Regions from separate parts of the Oceanobacillus longus genome, predicted to be linked through region 2. Evidence: predicted binding sites of a transcription regulator. Region 2 holds the regulator's gene; each other region holds the start of a gene.
The links. Region 2 encodes Rex, which represses fermentation and respiration genes when NADH is low (regulators of the CRP and FNR family bind a similar motif). Its sites were predicted from a motif close to TTGTGAAATATTTCACAA; they were not measured.

Region 1 (4,089 bases), on a different contig from region 2:
GTGTACGAATTCCAGCAGAAGAACGAGCATTAACTGAAGTCCTTTTAAATACAAAAAGGGAAGAGACAGGTAAATAACCTGATTCTTCCCTTTTTTATTAGGAATTTCCTATTGGCCAATCAAATGGCGGTGACCCTGGTGGTGAGTTTTGTATAATATCTACAAACGGAATCGTGTATGCAAATAAAATCAATGCAATTGTAATTGCTATCCACAATTTCCAGTTCTCCAGCCACATAGGTGTCGCTGGTGCATCTTCTTCTTCCTCTGCGATAGGGAATTCCTCTTCGCCCTTAGGAGAGAAAAATGTTAGCTTAATGAAAATATAAACCATTAAGACGATGCCGACGAATAAGATGGTGCCACCAATTGCCTGTGCCATTTGATATGCACCCCATTCAGCAGCTTGTTCCGTACCACCATAATCAGAGTAGGAAGATCGTCTTGGTGCTCCGAGTAGCCCTTGAATATGCATTGCGCCTGACATAATTGTCATACCAATTGTCCAAATAAACGTTTGAATTATTCCCAAGCGATTAATTTCTTTTGTGAGCGTTCTACCTGTTAAATGCGGTATAAGCCAATAGGTAATACCGAAGAAGGTTAAAATTACTGTTGTAGCTACGGTTAAATGAAAATGCCCTGTTACCCAAATAGTATTATGAACAACCGCGTTCATTTGATGGGATGCATTAATAATTCCGCCAGCTCCACCAGGTATAAATGCTAACATACCGATAAACGGAGCAAGGAAACGAACATCCTTCCATGGTAAATGTTTCAACCAGCCAAATAAACCTCCATATCCTTTTCGGCGTCCGGTTATTTCAAAAGTAGCAAACATCGAGAATGCGGTCATCAAACTAGGTATAACAACCATAAATGTAAGAACAACTTGGATAAATTTCCAGGTAGGATCAATTCCTGGTTCTGTCAGTTGATGGTGGAAACCAACCGGAATGGAGAAGAATAGAAACAAAACAAATGATAATCTTGCCAGCGAATCACTGAATATTTTTCCACCAATAATCTTTGGAATGATTGCATACCATGCCATATAAGCAGGTAACAACCAGAAATATACCAACGGATGGCCAAAATACCAGAATAATGTTCTGCTTACCAATACATTAATCGTCTCCGCATAACCAAGAGACCATGGAATAAATTGTACAAGTACCGCGATTGCAACTCCTAAAGATGCGATAAACCACATTAACATATTGATCGTTACCATGAAAGCCAATAAAGGTGACTTTTCGCCAGGATGTGCTTTTTTCCAAACATATAATTGGCGCCAATTAACAAAACCAGCAACCCAGCTACCAACAATTACAAGAGTCAAACCAATATAAAATAATGGATGAGCTTTTAAAGGCGCATAGAACGTATAGAGAACACTTGCCTTACCTACGAGAATGGTCGCTGCAGTAATCGTAGTTCCAACAGTCATGATCCAAAAAGCAAGCCAGGATACTTTACGCTGTTTATCTGAAATGCCAACCGTTTTCCCCATTAAAGCATATTGAAAACCAAGAATAAAAAACGTTGTTAGAACGAGAGCAAGAACAACACCATGTAAAGTTAAGATTTGATAATAGCCAATTCCCCAAGGTAATGTAAAACTTCCCGATCTAACTAATACTTGAAGAAGTCCCATTAATCCGCCAATAAACAATGAAATAAATGCGACATAAATAAATGACATATACAGATTGGCTTCTTTTTTACTAATTGAAAGTGGTAATCTGGAATTCTCTTGAAATACATCTAATTTTGGAATAGCCATTATTCATACACCTCCACAGTTGCAAACATCATGTGATGTCCAACACCACAATATTCATTACATAATAGTGTAAACTCTCCAGCCTGATTCATTTCCGTTTCTATACTGCTTATAAATCCAGGTTCTACCATCATATTTACATTGGTTCCGGCTATATTGAAGCCATGTACCACGTCAGGTGTTACTACTTGGAAAAGGACAGTAGCACCTTTTGGTATTTTAATATTTTTAACTGGTTTTCCTTCGTCATCAACACCAAGGTCATAATTAAATGCAGTTGCGACAATGTTGACAATATACTTATCATCATCTACTTTGGTAAGTCCAAGATTTTCAGTCTGAAAGGCTTCATTTGCTTCAATATTTCCTGGGTCAATTATGACACCATGGCTTTGTGGGTGAGTTCCGAGATAAAATGCTCCAAACCCAAGAATAGTTAAAAATAAGATTAATGCAGAAATCCCAGATATCAGCCATATTCTTTCATACTTGTGTAAATGCATGGATTGTCACTCCTTTAAAATTTCTTTTATTATCTTGAAATAAATAATGCAAAAATGGCAAACCAACTAACAACAATTATAAAACCCAAAATTCCGACTGAAATAAATGTTCCTTTTAAATTCGTTTCATCGTCTGATCCTGCATGCTTTTTCCCATTGCCATCCATTCGTACCACCCTTTCTTAAAAGAATCGGATACCTTCTGTTTTTATCATACACAAAGTACGAATAGAATTTAGTAAATTTGCAAACGTTTCACATTTTGTTCAATTATGTGCATGCAAGCTCCTATCAGTGTTTTACTAACTTTTTAGTATAAAAAGTATGTGAACAATTTGTGAACAATTTAGGTATTTTATTGACAAATCGTTATTAATTATTTCAACAAGGCAGAGAGCGATTGATTCATTAGAAAACTTGGTTGTCACCAAGCTTTTGGGTGACAGCCTTAGTTGCACTTATGCAGTAAAGGAAGTAGTTTATACTTTCTTTACTGCCAAAAAAAGCGGAAATCCATCTGGATTTCCGCTTCTGCTTATATATGTTATCCTTATCTTTTTACAACATTTGCAGCTTGTGGACCACGTTCTCCATCCACAACTTCAAAAGAAACTTCTTGGCCTTCTTCCAATGACTTGAAACCTTCTTCCTGGATAGCGGAATAATGTACAAATACATCATTTCCTTCGTCCATTTGAATAAATCCGTAACCTTTTTCTGCATTAAACCATTTTACTACTCCATTTTCCATGTAATTCTTCCTCCTAAATAATTCCACGTAAAAGGCGTGTTAATACAAAGTTAGCACAGAATATATTAAAAAGGGCGGCGTCTATTAGAAGTGTAGGATCACTATTGCATCCACTTCTATAGAAGCCGCCCATGTCATTAATGATTCCGTACATCTTCTTTGCTTAGTATTAATATTATATTATTCAAAATGTACAGTCAAGAAAAGGAACTTGTTTTGAATAAATAATTACACTATTTAAACTGAAAAAAAATGGAATGGAGGTTATACTGTTTAGAGAAACAAAAGAGGGAGAAATTCTATGAAGAAGGATAAACAGTTGGCAGCGATTAGGGATTATGCATTTCAACTTTTCAATGCCGATGTTACTGGACATGACTTTTTTCATATGGAGCGTGTAGTAAATTTAGTAGAGCAGATTGCAAGGGAAGAAAATGCTGACCGTTTTATTTGTGAAGCAGCTGCTTGGCTACATGATGTAGGGGATAAAAAACTATTTAAGAATCCAGCGCAAGCAACAGAAAATATGCATTTATTTTTAGATTCCATTTCCATGGAAGAAGCCCACATTACCGTTATTGATACAATCATTAATAGCATCTCTTATAGTAAAGGAAGAATTCCGGAAACACTGGAAGGAAAAGTAGTTCAGGATGCTGATCGATTGGATGCAATTGGTGCAATTGGAATTGCCAGGACGTTTGCATATGGTGGGGCCAATCATCAAATGATTCATCAACCCGGGGTCACCTTCACATCCATCCAGCATTTCTACGATAAGTTATTAAAATTGAAAGATCTGATGCATACCGAGACAGCGAAGAATATTGCAGCGGAGCGACATCAATTTATGGAAAAATTTTTAGAACAATTTAATAAAGAATGGAATTAACGCAATACTGGATTAAGACGTAAGAAAACTTTATAATAAACACATTCCTATTTGAACTCACAGAGCGTACATAAATAAGTTAGGAGAGATACGATGCTAAAAAGTGAACAAGCTTATCTGGATTTATGCCAGCATATCTTAAATAATGGCTTTA
Region 2 (4,089 bases):
AGCTTTATTGCTGGTCTTGTTGTAATCCTGTTTATAATGAAACCAGATATGCAAATGCAAAGTGCCCGAAATGCTGCCACTACAGGTACCGTCATTCTTTGGTCTGTGCTTGGTATATTTATGGCTTTATTCGCTCAAGGTATTGCAGCTACAATTGAAATGGAAGTGCTAGGTATAGATCCAGGTTCAGCGAACACGCAACAGATTATGGATATTACCCGTGCCGCTCCATTATTTATGCTAATTCCAGCAATTATTGCACCAATACTGGAAGAATTAATTTTTCGTAAAATCATATTCGGTACTTTTTATAAACGAATGAATTTCTTTTTAGCCGGGCTGCTTTCCGCTCTTATCTTCGGATTCATTCATGGTGAACCGCAGCACATCTTAATTTATGCTTCGATGGGCTTTGTATTCGCATTTCTGTATGTAAAAACGAAGCGGATTCTAGTGCCAATTATCGTTCACGCTGGAATGAATACGATGGTTGTTCTTGCACAGTATTCACTGACTCCAGAGGAAATTCAACAACAACTGGACCAATTACAAACAATTTTCATTGGAGGATAATTAATGGGTAAGTCATTATTAATCAAAGCATTCATATACACACTGATGGGTACGACATTTATTTACATTGCAATTCAAAGTAAAGGCGATACGCTTTGGAATCCGGTTACGCTTATCTTTGCTGCAGTTGCAGCCATGGATTTCTGGGTAGTCTTTAAACTGCTGACACAATATTTTAAGTCTAAAAATAAAAAGGAGTAGAATGATAACATTCTGCTCCTTTTACTTATTCACTGTACATCTTTTAGCATATCGATCCAATCTTCTTTGTTATCTATCTTTTTATCCAATGTCGTATACCGTATAGCAAACAAGTCATTTTCTTTTATGAACACTCTCACAACCTCTTCCTGATCGAACAGTACCTCATCATCAGTTAAAGCGAATTCAATTACTCCTTCCTCTGATGTTTGTTCTAACGTGTTGAATTCTAAGCTATCTGTATGCACTTCGGTAAGATTGTTCTCCATTTCAGAAATGAAATTTTCTATGCCTATCTGATGATTTCCATCCTGGTAATAATGAATGGTTAATAATTCCGTTAAATTACTAAAGTCCTCATGCGATAGAAGATACTCTGCAATCGCTTCCCCATCTGCTTCCTGATAGTTTCCGAGCGTCCACCCACCATCATCAAATGGATTTTTCAGATTGGTAATGTAATCCGTATATTCCCCTTCCATCGTTACTTCTTCAGATAAGACATCTTCATCAAGTGTAATTACTTCTTCGACTTCTGTCTGATAGATTTTCCAATTTCCATTTTCATTTTTTAATACATGTATCCCTGAAGTTTTATTGTTTTGAAATTCGGGTCCTTCCATCTTTATCGTTGTCTGTATAAAAGAAACCCTTGCCTCTTCTTCCGTCCTTTCTTCTACAGAAAGACCGGAAAGCTCCATATCCAACTGATAATGGGATAATTGTTTCATTGTATCTACTCTTTGATTATATACAGGTGACTCACTATGTACCGTTTGCTTATATTCATTTTGGTTTCCATTTCTAAGTGCCTTTACATTATTCTCAATCACTGTAAATAATACCTCGTCTTCAGGGAGATTTTCCTGCAAATCTTCTTCCGTATCTTCCTCCATCTCTGCACGAACGGATTTATCAGACGATTCTTGTATACTTTCATCTTCTGAACATGCTGCAAGTACGAATGAAATAAAAATAAATAAAATAGTGGAAATCCCAAAGCGCCCCAATTTCTTCATAAAAAATTCTCCCATCTTTCATTAGATAATTAGATATACTCCAATTTGCAAAAAAATAAAGCCATCGAAATAATTACATTTCAATAGCATTATTATTATTTATCAAGTGAATAGTGTTTCAGAAAATATACGAGTGCCTGCAATTCGACAGCTAAATCAATATGATGTACGCGAATTGCTTTAGGGACGGTTATCCTCGCAGGTGTAAAATTAAGGATTCCAGTAATCCCCTTCTCTACCAGTTTATTGGCAATTGAATCCGCTTCAATAGCTGGTATGGTTAAGATTGCAACTTTAATATGATTTAATTTTTCATCGAGATCGTCGACATGATAAACGGGTATCCCACCAATATCGGTACCTACTTTTTCACGGTCAGCATCGAAAGCCATCGTAATGCGGATATTATTATTTTTCATAAAATTATAATTTAGGAATGCTGTACCAAGGTTACCTACACCAATTAAAGCCACTTCTGTAACTTCGTTTTGGTCCAAAGTACTTCTAAAAAAACCTAGTAAGTACTCGACATTGTAACCATAACCCTTTTTGCCTAGTGCACCGAAATAGGAGAAGTCTCTTCTGATTGTAGCAGAATCAACTTTTACTGCTTCACTTAATTCTTTGGATGAAACTCTTTTTTTACCTTGCTGATTTAAGTTATTCAGAAAACGATAGTATAGTGGCAAGCGCTTTGCAGTAGCTTGTGGAATTTTATTTTGATCCATTAAACTTTCCTCTTTTCGATCCTATAGTAAATGATATAAACGTATCCTATTCTATTTTAACAGAAATCCAGAAAGAAATCGTGATATTTTTCACAACCTGAGTTGCTTACTTAATTAACTATAAGATACACTATGAAGGATGGGGTGAATATTTATGATATTAATGCAATTAAACGACCTTTCAAAATCCTTCGGTGCAGAAGAAATTTTATCAAATATTAAACTAGAAATAAAAGATAAAGATCGTGTCGCCATTGTAGGTAGAAACGGTGCCGGGAAATCGACATTGTTAAAGATTATGGCTGGTGAATTATCCTATGATGAAGGAGATTTCTTTAAACCGAAAGACCTTACATTCGGCTATCTCTCCCAGCATATGACACTGGAGTCAGGTAAAACCATTTGGGATGAAATGATTGAGGTATTCTCGCATCTAAGGCGTCAGGAAAGCCAGCTTCGTTTGTTGGAAAAGGAAATGGAAAATGCTTCTAATTTAGCAGGGGAAGAATATGAAAAGTTACTTCAAGATTATGATAAACTTCAGCTCGCCTATCAGACTGGTGGAGGGTACACCTATGAATCAGACATAAAAACTGTTCTGACAGGGTTGAATTTCTTTGATTATGATTACAATACACCTATCATGGAGCTAAGCGGTGGTCAAAAGACACGCCTGGCATTGGGGAAACTCTTACTGCAAAAACCGCAACTGTTGATTTTGGATGAACCAACTAACCACCTGGATATCGATACGCTTTCCTGGTTGGAAAATTATTTAGTAAACTATCCTGGTGCCATTGTCATCGTTTCGCATGATCGCTATTTTCTAGACAAGACGGTTTCCATTGTTTATGAAATTGCACGGCACAAAACGAGTAAATATTATGGAAGCTATAGTAAGTATTTGGAGCAAAAGGCTTTAAATTACGAACAGGAATTAAAGGAATTTGAAAAGCAGCAAACAGAAATTAAGAAATTGGAGGACTTCGTACAACGAAATATTGTCCGAGCTTCTACTACAAAAAGAGCGCAAAGCCGGAGAAAGCAGCTCGAAAAAATGGATCGACTTGACCGTCCGCCTGGAGATGAATCTTCAGCATCATTTTCCTTTCAGATTGAAAAAAGAAGCGGAAATGACGTTTTAAAAATAGATCAACTGCGTTTAAGTTATGAAGATGAACAGGAACCTATTTTCTCCGATATTAAATTACATGTAAATCGTGGCGAGCGCATCGCACTCGTAGGGCCAAATGGAGTTGGTAAGACAACTTTATTAAAAGCTATATTAGGTAACCTAAAGTCTGATCGTGGGTCAATCCAACTCGGCACCAACGTCCAAATTGGTTATTATGATCAGGAACAGGCAGAGCTTGACAAATCAAAAAGCCTTCTACAGGAATTATGGGATGATTATCCTACAATCAATGAAAAAGATATTCGAACCATTCTCGGGAATTTTCTATTTTCTGGTGAAGATGTCCTTAAACCAGTTCACACATTAAGTGGTGGGGAAAAGGCCCGACTTGCTCTCGCAAAATTGAAAATGCAAAAGGCAAATCTGCTTATAT
Region 3 (4,089 bases), on a different contig from region 2:
CTTAATGCGGAAATAATTCCAAGTAGTTTAACGACGGCAACAAGCACCATTAATGTGTAAATAGGCGGAGCAAGTGCGGCCTGTGAAATTAAATATCCACTAGATGAAAAAAGACCGACAGCAGTAATTCCGGCAATAACTCCACAGATAATGGAAAGAACAATATCCTTTTTTTCCTTCAGCAAAACGAGAATCACAGACTTTAAACCTTTCATTGCGCTTTCCCTCCCTGCTGTACAGTTACCATAGTTCGATACATTTCATCTGACTCTAACAGATCTGTATGGGTACCGGATGCACGTAGTTCTCCGTTATCGAGCAACAAGATTTTATCTGCATTCTTAACCGTGTGCAGTCTATGTGCAACGGTAATAACGGTTGAATTTTTTCCAAGTTCTTTGATAGATGATTGGAGGATTTGCTCTGTTTGCAAATCCAATCCCGTAGTTGGCTCATCAAAAAGAATGATAGAGGGACGTTTTAAAAAGGCTCTTGCAATAGCAATCCGCTGTTTTTCGCCACCAGAGATTCCTCTTCCTGCTTCGCCAATTGGTGTATCATACCCTTTTTCAAGTGTATCGATTAGTTTATTTACCCCTGCCTTCTCAGCTGCTTTGGTTATTTCTTCACGTGTCGTTTCCTCTATGGAACCAATTGCGATGTTATCCGCAATTGTTCCTGAAAAAAGGTATGGGTCCTGGGAAATATAACTCAGGCTATCAAACCAGGATTTTTCCCTTATTCGCTCTCTTTTTTCTCCATTGATCCACATTTCTCCTTCTTTTAGTGAAACAAGACCTGCAATCATATTCAGAAGTGTCGATTTTCCCGCACCAGTCTTACCTATAATTGCAACCTGTTCAAAAGGACGAATGACCGTACGGATATTTTTAACAGCAAACCCGTTCGATTCATAGCTAAACCCAGCGCCAACCAGTTCAATGGACGGTGGTTGATTCGTTGGAATAGACGCTTCTCCCCATTCAACTGCCTGTTCCTGTTCAGATAACTCATTTTCCAATTTCTTCGCAGCCCCCATGCTCGTTCTTCCAGTATGAAAGGCACTACCTAAATCCTTCAATTTGGTATAAAACTCCGGAGCAAGAATTAGCATTAAGAAACCGGTATAAAATGTGATATCCTGAAAAATAATCATCCGCACTGCAACTTCCAGTGCCACAAGACCAATACTTAGCATGGATATAAATTCAAGTGCTAACGAATTGGAGAAGGCTACCTTCAGTACCTCCATTGTTGCATCACGAAAATCCAAACTGCTTTTTCGTATTTTATCTCTTTGCTGCTCGGAACGTCCGAACAATTTAAGTGTTGTCAAACCCTGTAATGTATCAAGAAACGTCCCTGAAAATGCAGCCATTTTATCAAGTTGTTCTTCCGATTTATCTTTCGTTTTAAAACCAATAACCATCATAAAAATCGGGATAAATGGTGCCGTAACCAGAATAATGACACCTGTTGTCCAGTGTTCCATGAAAATGACAATAAGAAGCATGATTGGGATGATGGATGACTGGATGACTTGTGGAAGATAGCTGCTATAATAACTGTCGATTTCATCCACCGTATCCATCATTACGCTCACCTTTTGTCCGGACTGCCCATGCAACGATGCTTGCCTGGGGTTATTCGAAAATTTATTTAAAAGGGACTGTCTTAATTTCCCCTTCACGATCGAAGCCATCTTAATCCCTGTTCTCCCACTCAAATAAGTGAAAAAGGTTCTAGTTAAAAGAACTGCCACTAGTCCTACTAATAGTGGTATAATTTCAGAAAAGGAAATACCCTTCAAAAATATACGATCGACAATCATAACAAATAAATAACCTTGTCCGATTATCGCAAAACCTGATATTATAGCTAAAATGATCAGAAGGACCAATTTACTTTTCTGCTCCATCGTCATTTCTTTAAGCTTGTTCATTGTTATGCCTCCTATGCAATCAGGTTAGTGAACACCTTCACATAAGTATACATGATTTGCCTCATTGTAGTAAATTCAACTACCCTGAGTTAACACAAATGTCGATTTTATTATCATTCAACTTTCGCAGAATGATATGGATACATTATGAGGAGGAATCGTGATACACTGCTCCGGTTGACTTTGGATAACTGTTTTGTCCTAAGCATTCCGGATTACCAAATCTCTTTTCATTAATTTAGTTACTTTTCTTACTTCGGATTTTCTATAAACTCCCTCAGATAGATTCAATTTACTCTTAAATGATACGAAGTAAGATAAACTTCGGCGACCGCTCTGGGAAATATACTTCGCTTTCCGCGGGCGGCTGGTGAGCCTCTTCATGCTAACGCATTTCAGAGTCTCACCTATGCCTTTCCTCCCGCTGGAGTCTTCGTATATTTCCCAGAGCTGGAAGGTTGCTGACAATGACTAAACTTGCTAATAGATAAAATAACCTACTACAGCTTCACCAGTCCGGATGAGCGAAGGGCGGTGACTCCTGCGGGAACAAATGTTTTCGGTGGGGCGAGTAATCGCAGTCCCAGCACGTGTCCGAAGACCAGAAGAGCGGTTTCTCTTCAGGGCTGAGGCCGTGCCCGCGGAAAGCATCCGCCCGTAGCGATTCCGGACGACAGCAATAGCACACATCTTAGAATACCACCCAGAAGTTACGTCGCTTTATAGATAGGATCTAACATAGATAGCAGTTACTTCGCATTTTATCTCAATAGTGAAGATTATAAATCAACAAACATTAAAATAGCCTTATTTTACCAAGTTTAGCAAGGTGATTAGTAGAGACATTCTAAACTTCCCACAGTTATTATTATACGTGAAACTTTATAAGGTTTAGGGCAATATAAATAAAGGTATTTTAAAAATAGGAGGTCATTATCATGATAGACAATAATGTACGTATCAGTAGGGTAGCTTTAATCGGAACAGGATTTGTTGGATCTAGTTATGCATTTGCTTTAATGAATCAGGGAATCGTGAATGATTTAGTAATGATCGATTTAAATGAGGATAAAGCAAAAGGAGATGTAATTGATTTAAATCATGGAAAAGGTTTTGCGCCAAGTCCCATGAACATTCGTTTTGGTACATACGAAGATTGTAAGCATGTAGACTTAGTTGTAATTTGTGCTGGTGCCAATCAGAAACCTGGAGAAACTAGACTTGATTTGGTGGAAAAGAACTTAAAAATTTTTAAAAGCATTGTAGATCAAGTTATGGGTAGTGGCTTTGATGGCATTTTCCTTGTAGCAACCAATCCTGTCGATGTTCTTACTTATGCTACATGGAAATTCAGTGGTCTGCCAAAAGAACGTGTTATTGGTTCAGGTACAATATTGGATACAGCAAGATTTCGTTATTCATTAGGTGAATACTTTAAAGTGGCACCGAATAATGTGCACGCCTATATTGTCGGAGAACATGGAGACAGCGAACTACCTGTATATAGCTCTGCCAGTATAGGAACGACACCAATTCGAAAACTTATTAACAGGAATGATGAATATAAGCTAGAAGATCTTGATGAAATTTTTGTTAATGTTAGGGACGCTGCCTACTCCATTATCCAAAGCAAAGGTGCAACTTATTACGGAATAGCTATGGGACTTGCCAGGATTACAAAGGCAATATTTTCAAACGAAAACTCCATTCTGACAATATCGGCTCATTTGGATGGCAGCTATGGAGAAAACCATGTCTATATTGGTGTACCCGCAGTCATTAACCGGAATGGAATCCGGGAGATTGTAGAAATCGACCTTGATCAGGATGAGAAAAACAAATTCAGCAACAGTGTCAACGTATTAAAGGATATCCTAGCACCACATTTTGAGGAATGTAAAACGAAATAGCTAATCCTATACAAATAAAAAACGAGCCCAATGCTCGTTTTTTTGTTATTGCTACCTTCTTCTATTTTTATAAAATTTTACAAAGAGGTAAATAATCAACGCAATAACTGCGTAGATAAAAAACATGACTATAAAGCCCCATAGGCCCATTACTGCATCAGCAAATTCCATGTTCCCTCTATTCGTTATGGCCTGCTGAAGCTCTATCGTAAACACAATTACAATCATGATGGTAAA
Region 4 (4,089 bases), on a different contig from region 2:
TGAAGCAGCTTCGAGTGGAATTCGTGTCAATGCTGTTGCACCAGCAGCGATTGACACACAGATGCTTGCAGATATTCAGAATAATATTACACCAGGTGAGCCAGAAACTTCAGGAGAAGCAATCAAACAGGGAATACCTGTAGGACGCTTTGGTTCACCAAATGAAGTTGCTCAAGTTGTACTGTTCCTTGCATCTGATAATGCCTCGTTCGTGAATGGATCCTTGTATAATGTTGATGGAGGTATGCAGGCAGATTAATAGATTATCACTAATAAAAGAGAGGAAATCACATGGCTGTGGTTTCCTCTTTTTTCAATATGGATTGAAATTGTTGAAGAGAGGATAACCTGTCTATCATTCGACAAATTTCACCAAATTCCGGGGAGTGACAGGCACTGTTCTGGCACCGTTCTAGATGAGGATGCCTGCTTTTTTTAAGTCGGCACAGGCTGCTTCAATTTTGTCGGTAGAGTCGGATTCAAGGGTGTGTAGATGTATACCGTCTGTTAGCGATGATAAATAGGAGGCACCAGCTGTATTAATTTTCTCGATGAATTGGTCCGCCTCTCTTCGGTTGCTGACCATAATCGATGCAGTCAAATCACCGTAGACTGCATGCTCAACTTTAACATCCTTAATCGTAACGCCATGGTCGACGATGAGATAGAGTTCATCCAGCGTTTGTTTGGCACCATGCTTACAAGCGATTACCTTCTGTTCCAAAGAATCGTTTTTATCATCTTTTAAATAAAGGTACCCCTGGCTTGTTGCGATGATCGGCTCATTTTTTGCTTTTAAAATGGAAACGTCTTGAACGATCACCTGCCTGGAGACATTGGTTTCCTTGGCGAAATCACTGCCGCTGATTGGCTCATTTGCTTCTTTCAGCTTGGTTATAATCAGTTGCTGTCTATTAGCAGAAGGCATTTTCTTCTCCGTTTTCATATGGAAACCACCTCATCAATAAAATTTTCACGTGATGCGAATCATTCTGCTTTCACCATAGCATAAAAACACAACACGTCAATGATAGCAGGTATCCGTTTGTAAGGGACCCTGAATACCGAAATTTAACACTTGATAATATATTAATTCTATGTAAATATAGATGTCAAGACAGGTGACATTACCAAAATAGAATTCTATATCTTTTCCACTAGATACATAGGAAAAATAAGACCTATACGATTAAAAATAAACAAGCGTACCTTCATACTCTTAATGTGAAAAACATCACAATCACAATTACATAAAAGGAGAAATAAACATGAACATATTAAAACTGCGAAAAGCACTCGAGTCTTTTCTATTAGAAGATATCGGTGATCAGGATATAACGAGCGAGGCGATTTTTCCGGAAAGTCAAACAGGAAAAGGTGTGTTCATCGCCAAAGAGACAGGGACATTATCCGGCTTAGCCATTATAAAAGAAGCATACCATCTGCTCGAACCACAAATGGAAATCAAGCTTCATTTTAAAGACGGTGAGAAGGTACAACCGCTCGATACCATTGCAGAAGTATATGGCCCTGTTCGCCATTTACTAACGGGAGAACGGGTCATCTTAAATTTGCTACAACGAATGAGTGGAATTGCAACGATGACGAATCAAGCAGTCGAAACATTGAATGATTCAACGATACACATTTGTGATACTAGAAAAACAATGCCGGGACTAAGAATGTTGGATAAATATGCGGTTATCACTGGTGGGGGAAAAAATCATCGCAATGGATTATATGACGGTGTGATGATCAAGGACAATCATATTTCATATTGCGGGTCAATAACGAATGCAGTTGAAAAAGCACGAGCAGCAATCGGTCATATGGTAAAAATCGAAGTCGAAACGGAAAACAAGGAAGAAGTTATGGAAGCGATAGCTGCAGGCGCAGACGTTATTATGTTCGATAATCGCAGTCCAGAAGAAGTTAAGGAATTTGCAGCAATGGTCCCAAGCTCCATTGTCACGGAAGCTTCAGGTGGGATAACGCTAGAAAATCTAGCAACTTATGCAAATACCGGTGTTCATTATATTTCATTAGGGGCATTAACGCATTCGGTGAAGGCATTGGATATTAGTTTGCAAGTTCAAGAGGGAAAGAAAAAATAACTTATCGCAATATTGAACAGGGGGAAAAATTCGTGGATAAAAATAGATACTTGGCTATAGCTATCATGCTAGGAATCGTTTTCTTGGCAGCTTGCGGAAGTGAAACTGTTTCAAATACTAACGGTTCAAAGGATTCCATCGAAACAACGATCATTGGTGGACGGACTGGTGGAGCATGGTCTGTATTTGCAGAGGGTATTGCTGAATCCATCCGTCGGGAAAACGATGAGGCTATTGTTACGGTGGAGCCTGGCAGCATTGTGGAAAACCCACCAGCTGTCGGAACGGCTGTCGTGCCATATGGCTTGTCCTATGCGATGACTTCCTATGCCGCATATAGCGGAGAGGAACCATATACGGAGGCTTACACCAATCTTCGGGCTGTGAGTGTTATCATACCATCTAACTATTATCAATTCATTGTTACAGCAGATACGCCGTATGAATCGATTGCTGAAATTGCCCGACAGCAAGCACCGATTCGGTTGGCAGTTGATCAACAAGGCTCAGCAGGGGAAATGATAACCCGAGCAATTTTACAGGAATATGGAGTTACCTATGAAGATATCCGTTCCTGGGGAGGGTCAATAGATTATTTATCCGGATCGAAAACATTTGAAATGATGGCAGATCATCGAATGGATGCAACCGGTGATGCAGTATCAGCACCGTCCGGAGATATAATTGAGGCTTCAACTACGATAAAGTTGAAAATGCTCGCACTGGATCAGGAAACGATTCAGGCAGTATCGAAAGAACTAGGTATGGAATCTGGAACGATTAAAGCTGGTACCTACTCATTTATAGAAGAGGATATCGACACAATAAGTACACCTGCTATCCTTATCACCCATAAAGATGTCCCAGAGGATGAAGTCTATCAAATGACGAAATCGATTTATGAAAATGTGGAATATCTTGGAAATGTGCATGAGGAATTCAAAAATTTAACAGAAGATAAGATGATGGATGTTGGCAATGTTCCCCTACATCCGGGCGCTGAAAAATTTTTCAGGGAAAAGGGATTGCTGGAATAACTTTTTCCAAAAAGGAGTCGTAGCACAGTGAACATCAAGACATTTTTAACCGGCTGGTTTGTGGAAGGTTATAAACGCAATCTATCAAGGTATCACATAAAAATCTTTTCCATAATTGCATGCATTTTATCCTTATACCAAATTTGGTCTGTCGTTTGGGGTAATTTGGATCCACTTAATCAAATGGCGATTCATCTTGCTTTCATCCTGTCACTTACTTTTTTGCTTTATGGCTTTTCGAAAAAGGATGTTATAAAAAGACAGTCACCTAGCGTAATGGATTATCTTTTCGTTCTGTTGTCTCTTGGTGCAGGAATTTATTTTACGATACATGCAGAACGAATTGCAACGAGGATTCCGATTATGAATCCGTTAAGTGCACTGGACATCTTTTTCGGGGCATTATTTGTGCTGTTAACGATTGAAGCGGCTCGCAGAACAATTGGTTTTCCGATTATAGTAATTGTATTTATTGGGGCAGCTTATGCTCTTGGCGGTCATCACTTAAATGGTCTGCTTAGTCATAGGAAGCTGTCTGTCGTTGAATTCATTGATGAACTGACCTTTAGCTTTAATGGGCTATGGGGATCCCCAATTTCCGTAGCTGCAACGTTTGTATTTATGTTCATGCTATTCGGATCCTTTTTGCAAAAATCAGGTGCAGGAGAATTTTTCTTTAACATTTCTTCGGCAATCGCAGGAAGAACACGTGGAGGTTCTGCCAAAGTTGCCGTACTTACGAGTGCATTTTTCGGATCTATTTCTGGAAGTCCAACAGCAAATGTTGTTACAACTGGACATTTTACCATTCCGGTTAGTAAAAAATCAGGCTATCCGCCAACAATCGCAGCTGCAGTGGAAGCAGCTGCGTCAACGGGAGGAAGCATTTTGCCGCCAATCATGGGCTCATCTGCTTTCTTAATGGCTGCTGTCACCCA

Region 1: a site for Rex is predicted at 2,536-2,553, ahead of ACFOUV_RS04060 (cytochrome c oxidase subunit 2A). Genes of this name have one in related genera too.
Region 3: a site for Rex is predicted at 1,968-1,985, ahead of cydD (thiol reductant ABC exporter subunit CydD). Genes of this name have one in related genera too.
Region 4: a site for Rex is predicted at 1,223-1,240, ahead of nadC (carboxylating nicotinate-nucleotide diphosphorylase). Genes of this name have one in related genera too.

The regions. Positions count from the first base shown of each region.
Region 1 is NZ_JBHSAO010000001.1:780,815-784,903, forward strand. Features, by position in the region: gene ACFOUV_RS04045 (isoprenylcysteine carboxyl methyltransferase family protein) at 1-77, shown strand, start outside; gene ACFOUV_RS04050 (b(o/a)3-type cytochrome-c oxidase subunit 1) at 98-1,708, opposite strand; gene ACFOUV_RS04055 (cytochrome B5) at 1,789-2,292, opposite strand; gene ACFOUV_RS04060 (cytochrome c oxidase subunit 2A) at 2,322-2,459, opposite strand; gene ACFOUV_RS04065 (cold-shock protein) at 2,843-3,043, opposite strand; gene ACFOUV_RS04070 (HD domain-containing protein) at 3,345-3,935, shown strand; gene ACFOUV_RS04075 (thymidylate synthase) at 4,029-4,089, shown strand, end outside.
Region 2 is NZ_JBHSAO010000015.1:32,861-36,949, forward strand. Features, by position in the region: gene ACFOUV_RS16945 (CPBP family intramembrane glutamic endopeptidase) at 1-573, shown strand, start outside; gene ACFOUV_RS16950 (YdiK family protein) at 577-774, shown strand; gene ACFOUV_RS16955 (hypothetical protein) at 804-1,793, opposite strand; gene ACFOUV_RS16960 (redox-sensing transcriptional repressor Rex) at 1,889-2,521, opposite strand; gene ACFOUV_RS16965 (ABC-F family ATP-binding cassette domain-containing protein) at 2,676-4,089, shown strand, end outside.
Region 3 is NZ_JBHSAO010000008.1:389,090-393,178, forward strand. Features, by position in the region: gene cydC (thiol reductant ABC exporter subunit CydC) at 1-215, opposite strand, end outside; gene cydD (thiol reductant ABC exporter subunit CydD) at 212-1,942, opposite strand; gene ACFOUV_RS12525 (L-lactate dehydrogenase) at 2,881-3,852, shown strand; gene ACFOUV_RS12530 (hypothetical protein) at 3,904-4,089, opposite strand, start outside.
Region 4 is NZ_JBHSAO010000001.1:27,437-31,525, forward strand. Features, by position in the region: gene ACFOUV_RS00130 (SDR family NAD(P)-dependent oxidoreductase) at 1-259, shown strand, start outside; gene ACFOUV_RS00135 (transcription repressor NadR) at 413-946, opposite strand; gene nadC (carboxylating nicotinate-nucleotide diphosphorylase) at 1,269-2,114, shown strand; gene ACFOUV_RS00145 (TAXI family TRAP transporter solute-binding subunit) at 2,147-3,151, shown strand; gene ACFOUV_RS00150 (TRAP transporter permease) at 3,179-4,089, shown strand, end outside.